One region of the Staphylococcus muscae genome, then DNA from elsewhere that is predicted to be linked to it. Evidence: riboswitches for the same ligand, from Rfam matches in the RefSeq annotation. Region 1 holds a riboswitch; the other holds the start of a gene.
What was found. Region 1 has a riboswitch for FMN ahead of ribD (bifunctional diaminohydroxyphosphoribosylaminopyrimidine deaminase/5-amino-6-(5-phosphoribosylamino)uracil reductase RibD). Riboswitches for the same ligand answer to the same signal wherever they lie in the genome.
Positions count from the first base shown of each region.

Region 2: it holds a riboswitch for FMN, as region 1 does, so the genes downstream of both, C7J88_RS02540 (ECF transporter S component) here and ribD (bifunctional diaminohydroxyphosphoribosylaminopyrimidine deaminase/5-amino-6-(5-phosphoribosylamino)uracil reductase RibD) in region 1, are expected to answer to the same signal.

Region 1 is NZ_CP027848.1:736,035-743,622, reverse strand. It holds gene C7J88_RS03545 (sigma-70 family RNA polymerase sigma factor) at 1-3, opposite strand, end outside; gene C7J88_RS03540 (hypothetical protein) at 200-421, shown strand; gene sagB (peptidoglycan release complex glucosaminidase SagB) at 623-1,486, shown strand; gene C7J88_RS03530 (FAD/NAD(P)-binding protein) at 1,904-3,391, shown strand; FMN riboswitch at 3,616-3,757, shown strand; gene ribD (bifunctional diaminohydroxyphosphoribosylaminopyrimidine deaminase/5-amino-6-(5-phosphoribosylamino)uracil reductase RibD) at 3,938-4,984, shown strand; gene C7J88_RS03520 (riboflavin synthase) at 4,989-5,618, shown strand; gene ribA (GTP cyclohydrolase II) at 5,648-6,829, shown strand; gene ribH (6,7-dimethyl-8-ribityllumazine synthase) at 6,845-7,306, shown strand; gene C7J88_RS03505 (proline dehydrogenase family protein) at 7,362-7,588, opposite strand, start outside.
Region 2 is NZ_CP027848.1:525,880-533,467, forward strand. It holds gene C7J88_RS02530 (response regulator) at 1-162, shown strand, start outside; gene C7J88_RS02535 (ATP-binding protein) at 146-1,891, shown strand; FMN riboswitch at 2,047-2,180, shown strand; gene C7J88_RS02540 (ECF transporter S component) at 2,250-2,801, shown strand; gene C7J88_RS02545 (ferredoxin) at 2,900-3,148, opposite strand; gene C7J88_RS02550 (helix-turn-helix domain-containing protein) at 3,380-4,201, shown strand; gene C7J88_RS02555 (RecQ family ATP-dependent DNA helicase) at 4,194-5,567, shown strand; partial or broken gene C7J88_RS10750 (LysM peptidoglycan-binding domain-containing protein) at 6,964-7,188, shown strand; gene ypdA (bacillithiol disulfide reductase YpdA) at 7,439-7,588, shown strand, end outside.

The sequences.
Region 1 (7,588 bases):
CAAATTGATGACCTCCTTGAAATTTTTGACCGGTCAAATGATTATTATCATAGCTGAAAAATTGTTGCATCTGTCCATATATGTTATTTTATGATTTAAACATTGATTATTACCAATAAATAAGCTTAAAATTATAATAAAAGGTGCATTTCTACGGATTTCGATATTTTTATGACGGGAATAAGATGGAGGAATTGTAATGGATTATGAACATTTCAACTTGGTACATTTCTTTGCACGCAACGAAGATTTAGATAAGATTCGTGACAACGCTGACTTTATTATGATTAATAATATTCAACGGGAAATGATGTATCGTGATGGTGAGATTGAGGGGACAGTGGATTTAACACCGTATTATTATAAAAGTCGTTCCCAAGCGATGAGTTACATTTTAATGGATTATCAGAGACCTTTATAAAGTTTTGGAATGTGAATCAGAGATGATGTATTCAAAGTTTTGATGATGCAGTGCGCTATGAAATAATTACATAGAGATTACTGTTCTTTTATGAATATGTGACAACCACCCATTCGAATTGTGAAAAATATAAGATAATGTTAAAATTTGTATTCGAGTGTGTAGTCACTATTACTCAGTACATTCTGAAGAGGTGTATCAATGAAACAACATAACAAAAGTTCAATCATAGCGATTGTAGTTTTCTTTGTTATCACTGTTTTAGCAGCCTATACTTTTTTCAACATGATAAAAGATCAAATATTCTTTGAACCAGTTGAACAAGTCGAATCAGTGGAAACATTAGATGTTACATTGGAAGCAGCCGCAAAAAAACAGATTAACAATTATACAAGTCAACAAGTTTCAAATAAAGATAATACGAACTGGCGTGATGCGTCCGATGCAGAAATTAAAGAAGCAATGGATAGTTCTGTATTTATGGATGATAAACGTCAAAAATATCAATTTTTAGATTTATCTAAGTATCAAGGCATTGATAAAAATAGAATCAAGCGTATGTTATATGAACATCCGACTCTTTTAAACCATACAGATGACTTTATCAAAGCTGCCAAAAAACAGCATGTGAATGAGATTTACTTGATTTCACATGCATTATTAGAAACAGGATCAGTTGTATCAGAGTTATCGAATGGTGTAGAAATCGATGGTAAGAAGTATTATAACTTCTACGGTGTCGGTGCATTGGACGAAGACCCAATTAAAACAGGTGCTGAATATGCGAAGAAACAAGGATGGGATACACCTGAAAAAGCAATCGATGGTGGAGCGAAATTTATCCACGATCATTACTTATCACACGAAGATCAAAATACTTTGTATAGTATGAGATGGAATCCTAAAGATCCCGGTGAACATCAATATGCGACAGATATTAACTGGGCAAAGAGTAATGCGACCATTATTGCTGACTTCTATAATGATTTGAAGACAGAAGGTAAGTATTTCAATTGGTATGTCTACAAAGATGATTCAAAACATAAAGACGGTCATAATTATTAATAGTAACAAAGCGCAATAAAGCGATAGAAGCTTTATTGCGCTTTGTTTTTACGTCCAAGTGTGAAAAATAAGATAGCTGTTGAAATCAAAACTTTAAATAAAAATTTTAACATGAAAACACCCCGTTTTTAATGTTTTGTATAATATATAGACGTAAGACATCATTGTCCTGTTTAGTAAAGGTAACTAGAAGTGAATAATTTTGATGAAATTTATTTTCACTTCAAATAACTTCGGTCACTTGTATTTATAGTAATTATAGGATGATACGGTTTTTAATATTGTTCAAATCTCTTTCAAGTATAACATGAGAAACTGGCTATCAAAATGGGAGGGGAATACTATTAATCTAATAATGCACAATTTGACAAGAAATAGGGTATAACATGATGAAATGAAATAATGAAGGTGATTATGATGAAAGTAGCAATAGTTGGAATGGGAACTGCTGGTGTCAGCATATTAAGACAGCTTGTAAAGCACGAGATGTTTGAGCATTTAGAAGTAGACATCTATGACAATAGAAAGAACATGGGACAAGGAGAACCTTTTCAAAATGACAGTGAAGATTTATTAATCAATGTCCCAGTCGATATGTTGTCTCTAAACCTTGATAATATGAAAGAATTTCGGGAGTGGTATGCGTCACAAGACGATTTTGATTATGGAGATGCTGAATATTTGCCGCGTTATGTATTTGGACATTATATGAAAAGTTATCTTGATCAATATGTGAAGCGTTATGACAATATTCATGTCATTCCACATGAAGTGACACAGATCGGTGTAGTTGAAGAAGAGAAAGAAATTTCAGTGAAAAAAATAATTGTACAGACTGATGAACATGAAGGACGTAGTACTATTTATGATTATGTTTTTCTATCAACTGGAACATTCTCATATAATGATCCCTATCACTTGAAGGGAAGTCCGAAATATATCTATGAACCATATCCAGCATACCGCACATTAGATGAAGTCAGTTCGCATGATAAAGTGGCTGTGATTGGAACTGGATTGGCAAGTTTGGATGTAATTCGTTATGTATTAAACCATCACGACCAAACGCTTGTTTTGGCAAGTCGAGGTGGGCAATTGCCAAGTGTACGTGGTGAGATGGTGACTGTAACTCTGCAATATATGACGAAAGAGATATTCGATGACATAAAACAAAATCACATGGGGAATATTCCTTTAGATATATTGAAAGAATTGTTCAGAAAGGAATGCGATGCTTTAAATATACCGTTTAAATCTTTGATCCATCGGAGAACAGGAAATGTTGTAAAAGATTTGCAATATGATTTGGCACATCCAGAATCTTTGGGGTTATTACAAAGCTTTCTAATGGAGCTTAAAGACAACATGAACTGGATTTGGAATAGTTTAACGAATGATGACCAGCAATTATTTCTCGAACGTTATTACCAATATTTTAAAGAGAATATGAATCCGATGCCAAGAGATACTGCACAATTTATTATTGATGAGATTGAAAGTAATAAATTAAGAGTTTACGCAGGACTCGAGAAAGCAACACGTGTGAATGGTCAGTACCAATTGCAGTTTGAAACAGAACACCAAGCTATGATAGTGGATGTGATCATAAATGCAACTGGACCTAAGAAAAAGTTGAGCCAGTTAGATGCGTCAGATGGTTTATTATTAAATATGGCGAATAAACAAATTGTTCAAGCACATCCGATTGGTGGCATTCAAATCGTATCAGAAAGTAACGAAGTCATCAGTCCACGTTATGGAACATTGTCGAATTTACGTGCATTTGGCCAAATGACAAATGGCGTTAATTTTGAACGCAATGGTGTCACAATGATTGTACAGCAAGCTGTTAAAAGTGTGACACAGCTCTATGCGCAACTAGAAGAAGAATATGATGCAGATTAGTTATAGTTTTTGAACTTATCAAATACGTAAACATCAACGTTGAATAGATATTATTGTTTGTCGGTGTTTCTTTATAATTTTTATGAAATTGTAAAACAATCCAACAAAATATTGATTGCAAATGAATTGTCAACATTGTCAAAATGCGTTAAGCTAAAGTCGAACAGTTGTTGTTATCGAACAACTGCTGTGTCGTATCTTGAATCTCAAACAATTTCATAATGATATTCTTTCGGGGCTGGGTGGAAATCCCAACCGGCAGTAATTTAAGCCTGCGACCCGTAGAGAACATTGAATTTGTACTCTATGGCTGATCTAGTGAGAATCTAGAGCCGACAGTAAAAGTCTGGATGGGAGGAAGAATGATCAGTAGACCATGACATGCATAGCTTGTGTTTTTACAACACGAAACTATTGCTTATTTAGTGATGGCAAATTTACTGAATTTATCGCTGTATTTTGGTATACAGTATAAGTATAAAACCGACCACTCGAATCTTAAAATTTTTCGAGTGGTTTTTTGTTTATTGATTTGAGGTGATGACAATGAAATATTATTTAGAACATGCGATTCGTTTAGCTGAAATGGTAGAAGGCCAAACGGGTGTTAATCCACCTGTTGGCGCAGTGATTGTTAAAGAGGGCCGAATTATAGGGATGGGTGCGCATCTTAAAAAAGGTGACAAACATGCCGAGATTCAAGCCATTGATATGGCAGGTGCTCAAAATGTAGCAGGAGCAACAATATACGTCTCTTTAGAACCTTGTTCACATTACGGTGCGACACCGCCATGTGCAGCAAAAATCATTGAAACGGGTATTCAAAAGGTTGTTTATGCTGCAAGAGATATCACACTTCCAGCAACTGGACACGAGATGATGGCAGAGAAAGGCATTGACGTTCAATATACACCACATCCGCGCGCAGATAAGTTGTATGCATCATTTTTTGCATCTAAAACTACTGAAGTGCCAATCGTGACTGTAAAGGTAAGTGCGAGTTTAGATGGTAAGCAGGCAACCGATCATCAACAAAGTAAATGGATTACGTCAAAAGCTGTCAAAGATGATGTGTTCCAATTGAGACATATGCACGATGCTATTATTACAGGTAATGGTACATTAGAAGCGGATGATCCAAGTCTGACTGTACGATTGCCTGAAGGACGCCATCCTGCACGTATCGTCATGACAAATTCAGGGCACATCGATTGGCAGGCAGCAATGTTTCATGATCAACTTGCGCCGGTCTACATATATACTGACAATGAGTCATTCGTGTCGCCATTAGACCATGTACACGTCGTATATCTACCATCAACAGATGTAAAAACTATTTTACACGATTTATATAAAAAAGGTTTTGGCCGTATCCTTGTAGAAGCTGGACCAAAACTAACTTCACAATTTTTAACTTCAGAATTTATTTCAACCTTCATCCTTTATTTAGCCCCGAAAATAATAGGTGGTCAAGGGAAATATCAATATTTTCAAACAGATGGTGTAACGCCACTTGACCAACTTGCGAATTTTGAAATTGTCCACTCTGAAATGATAGATACTGACATCAAATTGCAAATGAAAAGGATGTGATGTCATGTTTACAGGTATCGTAGAAGAAGTTGGCACTATTCAATCAATAAAAAAACAAAACCCTACGACTGAATTAACGATTCAATGTGAAAAGATATTAAGTGATATGAATATTGGTGACTCCATTAGTGTGAATGGCACATGTTTAACGGTTGTGAGATTTGATACATCTACATTTACGGTACAAGTCATCACGGGAACGGAAAACAAAACATACTTAGCAGAACTGTCTAGCGGTCAACCCGTCAATCTGGAACGTGCACTACTTGCCACTGGAAGGTTAGGTGGACACTTTGTGCAGGGACATGTCGATGATAAAGGTGTCATTCTCAATATTAAGCAGTCTCAAAATGAATGGATCTATACAATCAAAGCACCCCACCATATCCTAAAACAAATGATTCCACAAGGATCGATCGCTGTGGACGGTGTCAGTTTAACAGTTTTCAAAAAAGAAGCAACAAGTTTTGATATTCACTTAATTCCTGAAACACGTAAAGCTACGATTTTATCGACGAAACGACAAGGAGATCCTGTTCATTTAGAAACAGATATGCTATTCAAATATGTAGAAAATATTACGCGACAGAATGATGGTGTATCTTTGGATCGTTTATTACAAGCAGGTTTTTAGGATCGTATAGTATTCAAGGAGGGTTTATTATGCATTTTGATAAAATAGAAGACGCATTAATTGCTTTAAAAAATGGTGAATCAATCATTGTTTGTGATGATCAGGATAGAGAGAATGAAGGCGATTTACTTGCCATTACGGAATGGATGCATGATGATACTATCAATTTTATGGCACGCTATGGACGTGGACTTATCTGTTGCCCAATCGATCGAACGATTGCAGAGCAGGTGGGAATTGATGCAATGGTAAAAAATAATACAGATCCACATTCTACTGCGTTTACGGTTAGCATTGATCATGTTGATTCTACAACGGGGATTAGTGCATTTGAACGTACGCAGACAGCACGTGCATTGATTGCCAATCAATCATCAGCGGCAACATTTAATCGACCAGGTCATGTTTTCCCACTCATTGCACATGAACAAGGTGTGTTAGGACGCCGTGGACACACTGAAGCTGCTGTTGAGCTCGCAAAATTAACAGGTGCAAAACCAGCAGGCGTCATCTGTGAAATTATGAATGAAGATGGCACAATGGCAAGAGGTGACGACTTACAAATTTTCAAAGAAACACACGGTTTGTATATGATTACTATTGAAGATTTAGTCACTTATATTAAAACAACACAGGTACTTATTGAAAAAGAAGCAAAAGTTCAATTGCCAACACGTTACGGAACGTTTGATATGTATGGCTTTACATCAAAAATTGACGGTTCAGAATTGATTGCTGTCGTTAATGGTGATATTCATGATGAGATGAATGTCCGTATCCATTCTGCATGTGCAACGGGTGATATTTTCCACAGTGCACGATGTGATTGTGGTGAACAATTAGAGTTTGCGATGTCATATATTCATGAACATGGTGGAATGGTTCTTTATTTACCGCAAGAAGGTCGTGGTATTGGACTGATGAATAAGTTGAAAGCATATGAATTGATTGAACAAGGTCATGATACTGTTTCGGCGAATGAAGCACTCGGCTTTGCACCAGATATGCGTGATTATGACAATGCAGCACAGATTTTAAAATATTTTGGTATTTCATCCGTGAATCTGATGACGAATAATCCAGAAAAATTTGAAGGATTAGCACATTATGGGATTACAATGTCAAATCGTATCCCTGTTATAACAGAAACGAATGAACATAACCATGATTATATGCAAGTTAAAAAAACTCAAATGAGACATTTAATATAATTGGAGGAATAAAAAATGAACTTTGAAGGTCAATTAGTAGGTAAAGGATTAAAAATTGGGATTGTCGTAAGCCGTTTTAATGATTTTATTACAGGTCGCTTATTGGATGGTGCATTAGACGCATTGAAACGTCATCAAGTTGATGAAAATGAAATCGATGTTGCATACGTACCAGGAGCATTCGAATTACCAATCGTTGCTAAGAAAATGGCACAATCAGGTAAATATGATGCGGTTATCACATTAGGATGTGTGATTCGTGGAGCAACAACACACTATGATTATGTATGTAATGAAGCGGCGAAAGGCATTGCAAAAGCAAGTGATGATACGGGTATTCCAGTGATTTTCGGTGTGCTAACGACTGAGAACATTGAACAAGCGATTGAACGTGCAGGTACGAAAGCGGGCAATAAAGGTGCGGAAGTTGCAGTAGGTGCAATTGAAATGGCAAATTTATTAAAAACAATTGGATAGTGAAACCTTAAAAAATCCCCTTGAAGTTATCAAAACTTCAAGGGGATATGCTTTATCATTTCTTTTTATTGCATCTTCCCAACAATAATGCCGATAAGCCAAGTGTCCCTACAATAAAGAGCGGCTTTGGTTTAACGAATTCCTTAAAGGCAAGCGCCAAGTTCTGTGGACGCTCAGCTAAACGTCTCATAAAGTAACCGAACCAATCATCACCGTATGGGACATAAATTGTAAAGTTATAGCCTTCTTTTGCAATAGATTCTGCAAGTTCAGATCGGAATC
Region 2 (7,588 bases), 210 kb from region 1:
CACTACGAATTTTATGGTGATTTACGTACTGTCGATACACATGTTAAGCGTTTGCGTGAAAAATTAAATCGTGTTTCAACAGAAGCTGCATCTATGATTCAAACTGTTTGGGGCGTAGGTTATAAATTTGAGGTTTCACAATCGGATGAAACGTCTAAATAGCGTCGTAATAAAACTGTGGTTAACTATTATATTAATAGTAACGACAGTTTTAATTTTATTAAGTGCAGCACTGATTACATTTATTCAATATTATTTCACGCAAAATACAGAACAATCTTTATACAATAACGCTGAAAGTATTAGTGCCATCATAGAAAAGAGTGAGAATCGTCAAATGGCGATTAATCATAGTGAGATGTTGTTAGAAGGTAGTAAAGGTGTCATCATCTTACCAGAAAAAAACAATGCCATATCGAAGCATCCCGAAAAAAAGGCGATGCTAAAGTTTATTAAGAATGATGATGATCTCAATAATGTAAAACTCACACATAAAAAGGTTATAAAACATGTAACAATCAAGCTTGATGGACAGAAGAAATCATATTTACTGCTTGGCTATCCAACATTAGATCGTGATGGTCATAAGTCTGTCATCTATATATATGAGGATTTGAGAAGTATTTCTGATACGAATAACGTGATAGCAATTATTATTTTAATTACTGCAGTCATCTTCTTAATTATTTCGACTATTTTCGCATTCTTCTTGTCGTCTCGCATTACAAATCCATTGCGTCAATTTAAGGAACAAGCACTGGAGGTAGCAAAGGGACGATATGACAAACAAGTCCATGTCCAAACAAAAGATGAGATTGGTGAACTTGCGAGTGCATTTAATCAGATGAGTCACAATATCCAAAATCATATTGATGACATTACTAGCTCTAAAAATATTAGAGACACATTGATTAATTCTATGGCACAAGGAGTTTTAGGGATTAATCATAAACGTCATATTATCTTATCGAATCATTTGGCACATAAAATGATGCTCGATATGAATTTAGATCACAAAATATTATTTGATACGCAAATAAATGATACCTTTGAAAGCCAAAAAACAGAATATCGTGAATATGAAATTAATCAAAAACATTACGCTGTTGTCATGAGTTATATTGATCAAATTCAATCGAATAAAGAAAGTGGTCTTGTTGTTATTATTAGAGATATGACACGAGAACATCATATGGAGCAAATGAAGAAAGATTTTATTGCGAGCGTTTCTCATGAACTTCGCACACCGATTTCACTGTTACAAGGTTATACTGAATCCATTGTAGACGGGATCGTGACAGAACCTGAAGACATTCATGAATTTTTACTCATTGTTTTAGATGAAACAAAACGTTTAAGTCGATTAGTTAATGAGCTGCTGGATGTCGCAAAGATTGATGCAGACGGTATTAATATCACAAAAGAAGCACGTCCGATGTCGGAATTGATTCAAAAAATGGCAACAAAATATCGTCAACAAGCGAATGAACTTGCATTGACATTAGACTTCCAAACAGATGGCATAATGGACGATCAATGGGATTATGATTTCGATCGTATGGAACAAGTACTGACGAATCTTGTCGATAATGCATCTCGTTATACAAGACCGGGAGATTTAATTTCAATACAAGCTGAAGAAACGACCACACATCAAATTTTAACTGTCAAAGATACAGGTGTAGGTATATCTCCTGAACACTTGGAAAGGGTGTTTGAACGTTTCTATAAAGTAGATGCTGCACGTAAAAGAGGGAAAGAAGGAACAGGTCTTGGTCTCTTTATTACGAGAATGATTATCGAAGCACATCACGGTAAAATCAATGTATCAAGTGAAGTAGGTAAGGGGACAACCTTTACAATTAAACTTCCTAAGTATACAAATGCATAGCTAAAATAGACCTCTCTTCTTATCGACTGTATAAATAACGGTAAGAAGAGAGTTTTTTGACACTTGCTACTTTTTTAGTGACGACTTAGCCAAACAACTATATTGTATTTATTGATGTGATTCGTTAAACTGATGATAAATAAAATTATTGATTATTTCATCTTCGGGGTTGGGTGTAATTCCCTACCGGCAGTAATTTTTAAGCCTGCGACCCATAAATTTTTTATTTATGGCTGATCTAGTGCAATTCTAGAGCCGACAGTAACAGTCTGGATGGGAGAAGATGGAGGTTTCTTTGTGTTGCGCAAATGCCTCCTATTCGTGAAAGATGAAAGTCAGAAAAGGAGACATTTATATCATGCAACAGACGAAACAAACACGACAATTGATTATTGTCGGTATTTTAAGTGGTATTTCGGTGATTCTGATGTTTATCAAATTTCCATTACCATTTTTACCCCCTTATTTAACACTTGATTTTAGTGATGTTCCAGCATTACTTGCAACATTTACATTAGGACCGATTGCGGGAATACTCGTAGAATTCATTAAAAACTTACTGAACTTCTTTTTCTATCTTGCTGATCCAGTCGGCCCGGTTGCGAACTTTATTGCTGGTAGTAGTTTACTACTCACTGCATATGGTATTCATCGCTATAAGCCATCTACACGCAGCATGCTAATAGGTCTGGCAGCAGGTACATTAGTTATGACAGTTGTACTGAGTATTATGAATTACTTTGTACTCTTACCTTTATATGGCATGATTATGAATTTGGCAGACATTGCGACAAATTTAAAAATAATTATCACAGCGGGTATAATACCGTTTAATATTATAAAAGGATTCGTCGTTTCATTGTTATTTATCTTGCTATATAAAAGACTGAAGCATGTCCTTAAAATATAAAATAAGCAAACAAAAAACGGTGCGCAATGACACCGTTTTTTTGTTTGCTTATCTATTTAAATTTAGCGCAATGTAGTGTACAATACGCATAAATTATATTATTCGAATTTTAATGCATCGCCATCAAAAGTTTCTTCTTCAACTTTGATAGAGTCAGTAGGGCAGCCTTCAAAAGCGTCCTCTAAATCTTCATACAGTTCTTCCGGTACAGGCGTTGTGCCTTGGTTATCATCTAAAATAACATAAGCGATTCCTTCATCGTCATAGTCATAGATATCCGGGGCAGCTGCACCACAAGCACCACATGCGATACAAGTATCCATATCAACAATCGTATACTTAGCCAAATTTTTCGCCTCCCTTTTCAAAGTGCCAGACTAACATTATAATTTCATTGTAGTTTGGATTTCTTAAATTTTCAATATATACGTTTTATTATTGAGGTGATCAACATGAGATCAATCATTGCTTATATATATCAACATGCAAGTCCCAACAAAAATAAAAAAAGCATATATAATATTATCACAGGTAAAAAGACGCATCAAACCTTTTTTGATGCGACATCTCTAAATGTAATGAGCTTTTATGGGTGTGCCCCTAACTTATCATTTGATGATTTTGAAACAATTGTAGCAGCATCTACAAACGAAGAGGTGACGCTACCTACATCATCATCCGTAACATATTTTATGTTACAACATTCATTTGCTACATTGCAACTTCTGATCCAAACATTGTCTCATGCACAACATGACAATATGAAGTTTGCACCATTAACATCTCATACTGAAATTCACCAGCGAGTTCGCAATATTTATACGATGATTCAAAACAAACAGCTTAATGGACATGTAAAACGAGAAATATTCACGCTGTTCAAAACATTGAATGCTGAACACAAAGGAAGTATCGCACATTATTTTTTAACAGGTTATGATGAAACAATGTATACAATGAAGCAAGTTGGACAGCTTCATCAAATAGATGATGATCGTTTATTCATCACACATTACATAGATTTGTTGACGATTTACCAGTTACTTTCTGAAAAGGAAGCGTATCCGATATTGCATCAATGTCTGGCATCTGACCAACTTAGTTACACGTTATTTCGAACGAAGTCTCTATTACTTCATGGGCTGTCTGTTCCTGAAGTCGCACAGCAAACACAACTCACTGAAAATACGATCCATGATCATATCTTAGATCTTTTTATGCGACATCATTTAAAGAATTATTATGATTATTTAACGCAAGACTTTCAAAGTTTTTTAGCATTTTATGCACAACAACCTTTTCAAAAACTCCGATTTTATAAAGAGAATTTTGAATATCTTAGTTATTTTGAAATTAAGTTGGCAATTATTGGTTTTTCGAAAGGGGTATTACATGCTTAAAACAGCGTTACAGTACTATTTTGGCTTCTCACAATTCAGACAGGGGCAAGAAGCATTGATTCAAAGCGTTCTAGATGGGAAAAACACTTTAGGTATCTTACCAACTGGAAGTGGAAAAAGCTTATGCTATCAGTTGCCTACATACATTAAACAACAACCTACACTTATCATATCTCCACTTATTTCACTGATGGATGATCAAGTAATGCAGATGAAAATGTATGGCGAACGACGTGTAGTTTCCATTCACTCTGGTATGTCACATAGTGAACGCCAACTGGCATTTCAACAGCTTGACAGCGCACTGTTTATATTTGTAAGTCCAGAATTCATTTTACAGCCGCATCATCTAAATCGCTTTAAAAACATGCCATTGGGACTTATCGTCCTTGATGAAGTTCACTGCTTATCAGAATGGGGATTTGACTTTCGACCGCATTACGCGCTGATTAATCATGTCACAGACTCATATCAACATGTCCCTATATTAGGATTAACAGCTACCGCAACAAGCCATTTAAAGTCAGATATCGAATTTGTTACAAAACAATCTTTTACATTATTACAATCCGATATGGATCGCCCGAATATTTCTTTATCGGTGAAGCAAATGACATCTTATCAAGACAAAATCGACTGGATTTTAGAAACTATCAATACTTCCGGACCGACGATTATATATGTTTCATCTAAAAAAGTATGTTTGGATATCGCAGAACAAATCTATGCTTCAGGTTATCTTACAGGTATTTACCATGCGGATTTAAGTTATGAAGAACGGTATACGGTTCAACAACAATTTTTAAAAAATGATATCCGTATTATCGTCGCAACGAGCGCCTTTGGTATGGGTGTGAACAAACCAGATATCCGTACAGTCATTCACTTCCACTTATCCAGTAGCCCTTCAAGTTATTTACAGGAGATTGGTCGTGCAGGGCGAGATGGCAAACAAAGTCAAGCTATCGCACTTTATCAAGAGGATGACCAATACTTATTAGAATTGCTTGCAACAGGGCATCAGATTACTGAAGAAGATATTTATTTATTTGAGCAGAGAACATTGATTGACCAAGAGAAACATGACATTTTATCTGTCTTATCTCAACATTATTCAGTCGAAAGACTCCAAAAAATATTTCGTCAAAATTATCAACAAAAAGTTAGAGCGCTTCAACATATACTGCAATATATCAATGCACAAACATGTCGACGTAACCAACTCATGCGCTATTTCAATATGTCAGTAAAGACGAGCAACAATTGCTGTGATATATGTGGAATATCCCACCAAATAGATGAAAAAAACAGAAAAAAAGTATATCGGAAAATATCCTATGAAGAAAAATTAGAAACTTTGTTCTAATAAATCTCTCAATGCTTTACACCGCAATTTTAAACAGGCTATAATCTAATTAAGAAGTGTATTAAAAAAGTAATAATGGAGATGCGCACACGTGTTATTTTAGAAATTGATTTTAAATATTTCTATATGTAGCGTAAAAGAAAGGATGAAGAAAGTGTCAAAAGATAATTTCAAGGATGAATTTGAACGCAATCGTCAAGAAATCAATCCGACTAAAGAAGACCTATCAACAGCTGATGACACATCAAACGAAGAAACAGATGCATCAGCCAACAATAATATGCAATATTTTCCACCACGAAATACACAAAGAAGACATCGAAAACGTGAACGCAATCAGCATAACGTAAATGAACAAACTGATTCGAATGAAACAGAATCATCTAAGCAACCTGAACAACATGCGAAACCAGTCATAAAGCCTGAATCAGACAAACAAGAAACGAGTGCAACAGATTCAAATCAAACTACGAAACAAACAGATAATCATAAGAAAAATCTAGGTGCTAGCGCAGGTGTTGCAGCTGGTGCAGATGCTGTTAATTCTAATAAACAAGATGCTAAAGCAAATAGCAAAACAACAACAGATTCAACAAACAAAGATGATAAAACACACACAACAGATAACATAGATTCTGTGGGTGGTGGTGTAATCGCTTCGAAAGCACACAACACAAAAACCAACTCTGATGATCAGCCATCATCTAACAAAGACAATAAAAAGAATGTGGCTGCCACTGGTGCAGCAACAGGTGCAGGCATGGCTGCTTCTAAAGGACAAGGTGACAAAGCGTATTCTGATACAAAATCATCATCTAATAAAGATGATAAAAAGAATGCGGCAGCCGCTGGTGCAGCAACTGGTGCAGGTGTGGCTGCTACTTCTAAAGGACAGACTACTAATGCTAAAACTGACTCAAAATCATCGTCAAACAAGGACGGTAAAAAGAAAGCAGCTGCTGCCACTGCGGGAGGTGTAGTTGCTGGTGCAAGTGCAACAACTGCTTCAGCTAAAAATAGTGAGACACCTAACACATCTGTATCAAATGGTACAAGCGGTGGCGGGTTCTTAATGCGAATCCTCCCAATTATCGCAGCAATTTTAATTCTTGGAACAATCGCTATTTTTGGTGGTATGTATTTATTCAATCAAGATCAGGGTTCAGGTCAAAACGATACCCAGCTTACACAACAATCTGATAAAAATGATAAAGAACAAGCGAAGAAAGAACAAGAAGCGAAAGAAAAAGCTGAAAAAGAAAAGGCTGAAAAAGAAAAGGCTGCTAAAGAACAGGAAGCAAAAGAAAAAGCAGAGAAAGAAAGAATTGCGAAAGAAAAAGCCGAAAAAGAGAAGGCCGCTAAAGAACAAGAAGGACAAAATGCAGGCAACAATCAAAATACGAATAATCAATATGCGAATCAAAACGGAAATCAACAAAACGCACAACAACAACAAAATGCTGGTAATCAGTCACATACGGTAGGTGGTAGTGAAAACTTATACCGTATTGCGATTCAATATTATGGTAGTGGATCTCCTGAAAATGTCGAAAAGATTAGACAAGCAAACGGAATTAGTGGTAACAACATTAGTAATGGACAACAATTGATTATTCCATAATATTTTATAAAAAGAAGTATCCCATATTTACTTGACGGTAAAAAGGATACTTCTTTTTGTATATGTCACAGCAACTTGCATTGTCAAAACTTATTCATTTAGTTTACTTTAAAAAGTTGCTATAATATTCGGGGATTAGATAGATAAAATGTACGCAAATACCATGCTAGTATGCGAATAGGAGGCAACACTAATTCTAAAGTAGCATAATATGACAGAGTGGTTCATATTTTTAGTTTTAGTAGTAAAGATGAAAACAATTGAAAGCATTATTATCGGTGGCGGACCATGTGGTTTGAGTGCTGCAATCGAACAGCAAAAGAAAGGCATTGAAACATTAATTATTGAAAAAGGGAATGTTGTAGAAGCCCTTTATCATTACCCAACACATCAAACTTTC